3 regions of the Superficieibacter sp. BNK-5 genome follow, and region 3 is predicted to be linked to each of the others. Evidence: riboswitches for the same ligand, from Rfam matches in the RefSeq annotation. Region 3 holds a riboswitch; each other region holds the start of a gene.

Region 1 (3,276 bases), 1.3 Mb from region 3:
CTGGCTTAAGAGCACCAGACCGAGACAGCAGATCATCTGGATTAGCGCCAGCATCGCCGCGCGGCCGGGATCGTAATCAAAATTAAGCGCCTGGTAGATTGCCAGTTCAATCGTTGTCGCCTGCGGACCGCCGCCGAGCGACAGTACCGTGGCGAAGCTGGCGAAGCAGAGCATAAAAATCAGCGCGGCGACGGGCGGGATCTGCCGACGCAGCCACGGCCATTCCACAAAGCGGAAGAAGTCATAGCCGCGCATCCCCAGCTGCGCCGCCAGCTGCCGCTGTTCACCGGGGATCTGCTCCAGCACCTGAAGCAGCAGGCGCGTCGCCATCGGCAGATTAAAAAAGATATGCGCCAGCAGGATACCCTGCAGACCATACGGGGAAAAGGTCCATTCCAGGCCGCAGAGCTGCGCCAGCGACGCCAGCCACCCCTGACGTCCATAGACGCTCAGAATGCCGAATACGCCCACCAGTACTGGCAGGATCAATGTCATCGCGCACAAGCGCAGCAGCATCAACCTGCCGGGAAAGCGGCGGCGGTAGAGGGAACGGGCAAGAAAAATGGCCGGACCTACCGACAGCAGCGCCGACAAAAACGCCTGCCAGAAGGAGAATCGCACCACATGCCATAGATAGCTGTCCTCAAGCAGAGTACGCCATGCCGCCTGCGGCGCGCTGGTCCATAGCGCCAGAAATGCGGCCAGCGCCACCGCCACCATGAGCGTGGCGGCGGCGAGGCCTGGTATCAGCCAGCCGGGAATTAACGGCTGACGGCGCGTTGCCATTCGCTAATCCACTGCGCGCGTTGCTGTGCGACATCATGCGAGGAAAACTGCAGCGTGGTTTTCGGTTTTGCCAGATCGGCAAAACCTGCCGGCAGCGTCACGTCAGTTACCGGATACATCCAGTTGCCGGTTGGAATGGCATTCTGGAACGCCGGGGAAACCATGAAGGTAAGGAATTTCTTCGCCAGTTCCGGTTGCTTGCTGGCCGCCGTGCGGGCCGCCACTTCAACCTGAAGATAGTGTCCTTCGGCAAAATCCGCGGCCGCGTACTGCGATTTTTTCTCTTCAATAATATGGTAGGCCGGAGAGGTGGTGTAGCTCAGTACCAGATCGCTTTCGCCTTTTAGGAACAGCCCGTAGGCTTCGCTCCACCCTTTAGTGACGGTAACGGTTTTTGCCGCCAGCTTCTGCCAGGCTTCCGGCGTTTTATCACCGTAGACTTTTTGCATCCACAGCAGCAGGCCCAGACCTGGTGTGCTGGTGCGTGGATCTTCATAAATCACTTTCCATTTCTGGTCGCTTTCCACCAGCTCCTTCAGGCTTTTCGGCGGATTTTTCAGCTTGTTTTTGTCATAGACAAACGCGAAGTAGCCGTAGTCGAACGGCACGAAGGTATCGTTGTCCCAGCCGCCCGGCACCTTAACCGCACTGGCCGGCACGTCGCTTTTCGCAAACAGCTTAGTTTGCGTGGCGGCTTCCAGCAGGTTGTTGTCCAGCCCCAGCACCACGTCGGCTTTGCTGTTTTTACCCTCCATACGCAGGCGGTTGAGCAGCGACACGCCGTCTTCCAGCGCCACGAATTTCAGCTCGCAGCCGCAGTCGGCTTCAAAGGCTTTTTTGACCACTGGCCCCGGTCCCCAGTCGGCGGAGAACGAGTCGTAGGTGTAGACGGTGAGTACCGGTTTGGCGAAGACAGGCGCGGCGACCAGCGCCAGCAGCGGCAGATATTTTTTTAACACTTTGCACCTCAGTAGATGGGTGGCAAAGGATTTTGAGCGGTAGCCTCAAATCCCTTCGCCGGCATTATCCGGATCAGGTTCGACGGGTATTTTCTCAGCTTTCATCAGCACCCCGTTGAGCACGTTAACAGTGTAATAATTTTGTCAGTTTTCTGAAAGCATTATGGCTCCGGCGGCGCAAACCAGGCGGATTTAAAGTCAAACCAGCCGAGAGTGTTCATCCGCAGACCGCGCATACTGCGCTGTCCTTGTAGTACCAGCCAGTGATGAATCAGCGGCACAATATTTTGATTCACCTGGAGCTGCTGGCTCCAGGTGGCCGGATTTAACTCGCCCGCCCGCCAGCGGCTGGCGTCTTCCTCCCAGTCAATCGGAATGCAGTGGCGGATCAGCGGCACGTCATAGAGATAGGCAAACAAGGAGAAATCGAGGGGGAGGGTGAAGTTAGCGCTGTTTAACCAGACGTCGCTGACCGCCTCGCCGCGATGCCACTCTTCATATTCCAGCTCCTGAATTTCCAGCTTTACCTGATGCTCCGCCAGCAGGGCCTTCATAATGCCGCCCATCATCCGGTGTTCAACGTGATCCTGATAATACGTCAGGGTGACGGTTTCCAGGCCGGCGGGTTTTTCACAGGCGCGGCTCTGCGAGTGATGCCAGCGCGGCAGCAAACCATAGGCCGGAAACCAGGTGCTCTGGTAATGTTCTCCCGCGTGATACAACATATTTGCTGGCTGAAAAAGGTAGCTCAGCCACTGGCGCACGGCCGGATTGCTGCCGCGCGGGCTGCGGGCATCAAAGAGCAGGTAATAACACCCTTCCTCAAGACGGCTTTCTACCGCTTTTTCACTCTGCGTGGTGCCCTGGAGCGTCAGCCCGCCATTTGGCTCCTCGCCGATTTCCGGTAGCACCCAGACGTTAACTTCATCAATGAGGGCTCGAAAACCAAAATAGTCGTCGAAGGCGTGGATCTTAAGCTGATTCTGGTTGTTACGCCCGACAGCATACGGGCCGGTACCGACAGGCAGGCTAGAGAAATTGCTCATCGTTTCCCATTCCCGCGGCAGGATCATTGCGGAAGTATGCCCCAGAAGCCAGGGCAGCCAGTCATCGGGCTGAGTGAGGTGTATATCTAACGTCCAGGCGGTAGGTGAATGGATGTTGACGATGTGCGAAAAGAGGGGCAGAGGATTAATCCGTTGCAGGGAGGTAATAATATCCTCCATGTCCAGCTCGCGGCCGTGGTGAAAATGGATCCCGGGGCGCACAAAAAAGCGCCAGTGCAGCGGCGTAATGCGCTGCCAGTGGTGGGCAATATCGGCTTCCAGTTCCCCATTTTCCTCATTTACCCGGGTCAGGGCATTAAAGATCTGCCTCGCCATATGGATTTCCGAGCGGCGCAGGGCGGTACCGGGCAGCAGGCTTTTCATCGGGCGGTAATACAGCACACGCAAAATATGTCGTCCCTGGCGAAAGCTGCGGCCTAAATGGGAGACCAGCATCTGACGCACCGTGGCTTTATCGCCCACCA
Region 2 (3,276 bases), 1.4 Mb from region 3:
ATGCGCTATCCACCTGCGCACCGAACTCATCGAACCGCGCAGCGTCCTTTTCACTCGGGCTGGTGAGCGGCGTCCAGAATTTTGCGCCAAGAATACTGCCGGTGTTGAGGGCTATCTGCGTTTTCAGCGCATCGCGCCGCATCCCGGAAATTTGCGTCGAAAGATTTTGCGCGCCCACACCAATCGCTTTGGTTTGCTCAATCTGAGTGGTGAGCTGCGTTTTGTTGTTATTCAGTTTATTACGCTGGCTAATTACCTGCTGCGTTTCAGTCAGCGTGCCGGGAGCGGGTGCCGGACCTAACACGTCTAACTGTCCCTGGATCTGCGCCAGTTGAGGCGCCAGCGCGACGGCCAGTTTCTCTGCATCTGCGGCCAGTTTTTGCGCATCGTCATTCAGCGCGGTGAACTGCTTATCCGCTTTTGCCGTTGCCACCCGCTGCTTAAGCGAATCCAGCCGTTTTTGCAGCGCGGGCAGCGCCGTACTGGCGTTAACTTTCACCGGCTGCGGCTGCTCAACGTCGTTTTGACCCGTCGCCTCATCGGCCCAGGAGAAACACGGCATCATCAGACAGGACAACAGCGCCAACAGCAGCGGCACGCGAAATAGTTTTTGCATAGAAGGATCGTTCCACGAAATCGAAAGTAACAGGGCTTGAGCGCCTCGTGTAGAATACCTGTTATTCGCGATATGAATAGTACCGTTTGTCCGACTTCTGCATCATCGCCAGAGAAACCGCCCGCCCAATCCGCTTGTTTTTTAATCATTCTGGCGTATCCGTGCTTCCCGCAGGCAAAGTAATAATAATAAATGCAGGCGTGGCATGAATGATTTAGATGTTAATTATTATTTAAATATATAACAAGGTTGCGATATTGATATTAATCAATGAAACATATTATTAACATTGAGTTCCGATTTAAGATATGAGAATTTTATTGCAACCCATTTTTTACATTTTAAATCGTAATTATCACCCAATAACTATTACTGAGGTTAGTATTGGGAGGAGGAGATATGAATAATATTTTGATGATGGTTAAGCTCCGCGAGCTAATGGTTATCTTTATACACCGGCGTTCAATTCCGGAAAAGGCAGCGGATGCGTTGCGTTATTGTCAGGAATATATTCCTGCAAATAATGTATCCATTGGCGTTTACGGAGAATACCATGACATTATTGAGCAACTGCAATTTTTAGCGGATGAAGAAAACCATACCGCGCCGGATGATTTATTATCGTATGGCGGTGAAGTGATGATAAGTATTCTTATGCTGTATGAAAGACTCGGAGCCGCTATTGCGATTGAAGATTATGTTCAGCAGTCCAATCGCCTTAAATATCAGTAAATCCCGGACGCTGGCAGCGGCTGCCAGCGTCTCATGTAGCCGGACACAAAAGAGAGCAGGCGCACCGCATTTGCCGTTTACAAGCCTTTCCGCTGGCATTACTATCCCGGTCTGGGATTAGTGACCATCATTAATCGCACGTTTTGAATTTTCATGACTCGGGGTGCCCTTCCTGGTGAAGGCTGAGAAATACCCGTACCACCTGATCTGGATAATGCCAGCGTAGGGAAGTCTGACTCCTGTAAAGAAGTCCCTTCTTCACCGTCTGGCAGGAGCATAATTATGCAACCTGACCTGCACAGCCGCACGGCTACCGCCCACGCGTTACACCACTTTCGAACCCGTTCTCCGCTGGTTCATTGTATGACCAATGACGTTGTTCAAACTTTTACCGCTAATGTCCTGCTGGCGCTCGGTGCATCGCCAGCGATGGTCATTGACGCGCAGGAAGCCGCGCAGTTTGCGGCCATCGCTGACGCGCTGTTAATTAACGTCGGCACGCTGACCGAAGAGCGTGCGCAGGCGATGCGACTGGCGGTCCTCAGCGCCAGTGCGGCGCAAAAACCCTGGACGCTCGACCCGGTTGCCGTGGGCGGACTCACATTACGTAGCCGCTTTTGCCAGGAACTTTTAGCGCTGCGGCCTGCCGCAATACGCGGTAATGCCTCGGAGATCCTCGCGCTGGCGGGCATGAGCGCAGGCGGACGCGGCGTGGACACCACCGACACTGCCGCCGCCGCGTTGCCTGCCGCGCACACGCTTGCCAGAGAGGCCTCGACCATTGTGGCGGTCACCGGGGAAGTGGATTATGTCACCGACGGCAGCCGCACGCTGGCCATCGCCGGAGGCGATGCGCTCATGACGCGCGTGGTGGGCACCGGCTGCGCACTTTCAGCCGTGGTGGCCGCCAGTTGCGCTTTGCCCGGCGACAGGCTGGAAAACGTGGCTTCTGCCTGCGCTCTCATTAAGCAGGCCGGGATGACCGCCGCACAGCAAAGCGCCGGACCCGGCAGCTTTATCCCTGCCTTTCTCGACGCCCTGTGGACGCTGGACGCGGAGGTGCAGGCATGAAACGGATTAACGCACTCACCATCGCCGGCACCGATCCGAGCGGCGGCGCAGGCATTCAGGCAGATCTGAAAACCTTCTCCGCCCTTGGCGCATATGGTTGCTCGGTGATCACCGCGCTGGTCGCGCAAAATACCTGCGGCGTGCAGTCGGTTTATCGTATTGAGCCGGAGTTTGTTGCCGCACAGCTTGATTCGGTTTTCAGCGATGTCCGCATTGATACCACCAAAATCGGCATGCTGGCCGAGACGGATATCGTTGAGGCGGTGGCTGAGCGTCTGCAACGTTATCAGGTGCAGAGCGTGGTGCTGGACACGGTGATGCTGGCGAAAAGCGGCGATCCGCTATTGTCTACCGCCGCTGTTGACACCCTGCGCAGGCGCTTACTGCCCCACGTCTCTATTATTACCCCGAACCTGCCGGAAGCCGCCGCGCTGCTTGATGCACCCCACGCCCGCAATGAACGTGAAATGCTGGAGCAGGGGCGTGCGTTGCTGGCTACGGGCTGCGGCGCGGTGCTGATGAAGGGCGGTCATCTGGACGATGCCGACAGTCCGGACTGGCTGTTTACCCGCGACGGCGAGCAGCGCTTCAATGCGCCACGCATCGTGACCAAAAACACCCACGGAACAGGGTGCACGCTCTCGGCGGCGCTGGCCGCGCTGCGCCCGCGTCACAGCAACTGGGCGGATACGGTGAAGTACGCTAAGGAATGGCTCTCCGCCGCCCTGGCGCAGGCCGACTCGCTGGAGGTGGGGAAGGGTATTGGTCCGGTACATCATTTTCACGCGTGGTGGTAAAAGGAGTATACTTTCACCAGACCCGAAGCCTGGAAAAGATAAATGGAACAAGCGCATACC
Region 3 (3,276 bases):
GAAAGCTATTGGACATGTCCGCCATCCCGGACTCCACTTCCTGCTTCGCCGCGAAATCGCGCACTTCCTGGCTGATTTTCATCGAGCAAAATTTCGGCCCGCACATGGAGCAGAAGTGCGCCACTTTGCCGGATTCCTGCGGCAGGGTTTCATCGTGATACGCGCGGGCGGTGAACGGGTCTAGGGCCAGGTTAAACTGATCTTCCCAGCGGAATTCGAAGCGCGCTTTCGACATGGCGTTATCGCGAATTTGCGCGCCCGGATGGCCCTTCGCCAGGTCGGCGGCGTGAGCGGCGATTTTGTAGGTAATCAGCCCCTGTTTGACGTCTTCTTTATTCGGCAGGCCGAGGTGCTCTTTCGGCGTGACGTAGCAGAGCATCGCGCAACCAAACCAGCCGATCATTGCCGCACCGATGCCTGAAGTGAAGTGGTCGTAGCCCGGCGCGATATCGGTAGTCAACGGCCCCAGCGTATAGAACGGCGCTTCGTGGCAGTGCTCCAGTTCTTCGGTCATGTTGCGGCGGATCATTTGCATCGGCACGTGGCCGGGGCCTTCGATCATCACCTGTACGTCATATTCCCAGGCGATTTTGGTTAATTCACCCAGCGTATGCAGTTCGGCAAACTGGGCTTCGTCGTTGGCATCCTGAATCGAGCCGGGACGCAGGCCGTCACCGAGGGAGAGCGAGACGTCGTAGGCGGCGCAGATTTCGCAGATCTCACGGAAGCGTTCGTAGAGGAAGTTTTCTTTGTGATGGGAGAGGCACCATTTCGCCATAATCGAGCCGCCGCGCGAGACGATCCCCGTCAGACGTCTGGCGGTCATCGGCACGTAGCGCAGCAGCACGCCCGCGTGGATGGTAAAGTAGTCCACGCCCTGTTCCGCCTGTTCCAGCAGCGTATCGCGGAAGGCTTCCCAGGTCAGATCTTCAGCGATCCCATTCACTTTCTCCAGCGCCTGATAGATCGGCACCGTGCCGATGGGCACCGGGCTATTGCGCAGGATCCACTCGCGGGTTTCGTGAATGTAGCGTCCGGTGGAGAGATCCATCACCGTGTCCGCCCCCCAGCGGGTAGACCATACCAGCTTTTCTACCTCTTCTTCGATGGATGAGGTGACCGCCGAGTTGCCGATATTGGCGTTTACTTTGACCAGGAAGTTGCGGCCGATGATCATCGGTTCGGATTCAGGATGGTTAATATTGGCGGGAATAATGGCGCGCCCGGCGGCGACTTCATCGCGCACAAACTCCGGGGTAATATTTTCCGGCAGACGTGCGCCAAAACCCTGGCCCGGATGCTGCTGGCGCAGCACTTCACTACGGATACGCTCGCGGCCCATGTTTTCCCGGATGGCGATAAATTCCATCTCCGGCGTCACGATGCCATTACGCGCATAGTGCAACTGCGTCACGCGTTTACCGCTTTTCGCCCGCTTCGGCGTCAGCAGGCCGGTAAATCGCAGGTCGTCCAGGCCATCATCCGCCAGACGTTCTTTGGTATACGCTGAACTGCGCTCAGGCAACGCTTCGCTGTCGTTGCGCGCGTCAATCCACGGTTGACGAAGCTTCGCCAGACCCTGCTGGACGTTGATTTTGACCGCAGGATCGCCATACGGACCGGACGTGTCATACACCGGCACCGCTTCGTTATCTTCAAACTGCGGATTCTCTTTACTGCCACCGATAAGCGTCGGACTCAGTTGGATCTCACGCATCGGAATGCGGATACCCGGCCGTGAGCCGGTAATGTAGATACGTTTTGAGTTGGGGAAAGCGGTGCCTTCCAGCGTGTCGATAAAACGTTGTGCGTGCTCGCGTTGTTCGCGGCGGGTCATTTTAGGTTCAGACATAGCTCATTCCAAAAGTAAGGACGTGGCTTGTCAGACGACGGATGGAGTAATGGATGGACGTGCCCGTAACGGCAGGTCAAAAGCAGAATTACTCTTGTTCCCTTCGCAGGTATTAGCCTGATCAGGTTCCGCGGATCCCGAATTAACGGTCTCAGCCTGTGCTTTCACACATGGCACTCCGACAAGATGTAACCCCTCCGCAGAGGGGCAATGTGAATAAATTACGCGCTAATCGTTAAGAACTCAAGCCGGGCGCGCAACGTTAGCTTCGTCATTGGCGCTATCTTTGAGATTGTTTTCAAAAGCAAGCTGAATCAAATTGTCTTCCAGCGTAAAGCGTGCGGCCAGCGACTCGCCGATACCGGAAAGCGCCTGCTGGAATTCGAGATAATTATCATGGTCGATGGCATTTTCCAGGCTGGAATCGTAATAAGCCATAATATCCTGAGTATTGGCTTCCAGCAGCGGATAAAGTTTAGTCGCGGCGATAAGTGGACTTGCCCCTTCCATTTCGCTGGTAATGCGTTCATAAATACTGAAATGACCGGCAGAAAGGTACTCAACCAGGCTATGGCAAAAGTTATCAAGGGCTTTTTCGTCAAGCTGGGTGACTGATTCTTTACCCGGCTTGAGGCCAACAAGATTGTAGTAAGCCACCAGCAGCTGCTTGCGCACCTGTAGCCAGCGATCGACAAGCTCATTACTTCCTCCAACGCGCTCTGTCAGTCTTTCCAGGTGGTTTAGCATAAATGACCCCGTAAAATGTAGATTAGAAAAATTGTTCACTAAAAATGTAAAAATATTGTTATCAACATGCCAGTGAAACTAAGGTTGTGCAAGTGATTATGGTCCGTATTATTGAGAAGTCCGATCGCGGCTGGTGGATAGTCAGCCATGAACAAAAATTATGGCTGCCCGCTGGGGAATTACCACATGGCGAGGCGGTAAATTTTGATCTTGTGGGGCAGCGCGCACTCCACATCGGCGAATGGGAAGGCGAACCCGTCTGGTTAGTGCAGCAACAGCGTCACCGGGAGATGGGATCGGTGCGCCAGGTCATTACCCAGGATGCCGGATTATTCCAGCTTGCCGGGCGTGGCGTTCAGCTTGCCGAATTCTATCGCTCGCATAAATTCTGCGGTTACTGCGGCCATACTATGCATCCGAGCAAGACTGAATGGGCGATGCTCTGCAGCCACTGTCGCGAGCGTTACTACCCGCAAATTGCGCCGTGCATTATCGTCGCCATCCGCCGCGGCGACTCGATCTTGTTGGCACAACATACCCGCCATCGTAACGGTGTGTATACCGTGCTGGCAGGCTTCACTGAAGTCGGCGAGACCCTTGAGCAGACCGTGGCCCGTGAGGTAATGGAAGAGAGCGGCATTACGGTGAAAAATCTGCGCTATGTCACCTCCCAACCG

The links. A riboswitch is a leader RNA that binds a small molecule or an ion and turns the genes downstream of it on or off. The one in region 3 is predicted to bind thiamine pyrophosphate.
Region 1: linked by a shared signal. The riboswitch ahead of thiB (thiamine ABC transporter substrate binding subunit) and the one ahead of thiC (phosphomethylpyrimidine synthase ThiC) in region 3 are both predicted to bind thiamine pyrophosphate.
Region 2: linked by a shared signal. The riboswitch ahead of thiM (hydroxyethylthiazole kinase) and the one ahead of thiC (phosphomethylpyrimidine synthase ThiC) in region 3 are both predicted to bind thiamine pyrophosphate.

What each region holds. Positions count from the first base shown of each region.
Region 1 is NZ_CP179893.1:2,264,433-2,267,708, forward strand. It holds gene thiP (thiamine/thiamine pyrophosphate ABC transporter permease ThiP) at 1-786, opposite strand, end outside; gene thiB (thiamine ABC transporter substrate binding subunit) at 762-1,745, opposite strand; TPP riboswitch at 1,778-1,870, opposite strand; gene sgrR (HTH-type transcriptional regulator SgrR) at 1,907-3,276, opposite strand, start outside.
Region 2 is NZ_CP179893.1:4,422,973-4,426,248, reverse strand. It holds gene ACMGGS_RS21250 (DUF3772 domain-containing protein) at 1-616, opposite strand, end outside; gene ACMGGS_RS21245 (hypothetical protein) at 1,016-1,348, shown strand; TPP riboswitch at 1,498-1,594, shown strand; gene thiM (hydroxyethylthiazole kinase) at 1,631-2,419, shown strand; gene thiD (bifunctional hydroxymethylpyrimidine kinase/phosphomethylpyrimidine kinase) at 2,416-3,216, shown strand; gene ACMGGS_RS21230 (GntR family transcriptional regulator) at 3,259-3,276, shown strand, end outside.
Region 3 is NZ_CP179893.1:977,528-980,803, reverse strand. It holds gene thiC (phosphomethylpyrimidine synthase ThiC) at 1-1,852, opposite strand, end outside; TPP riboswitch at 1,934-2,043, opposite strand; gene rsd (sigma D regulator) at 2,096-2,599, opposite strand; gene nudC (NAD(+) diphosphatase) at 2,698-3,276, shown strand, end outside.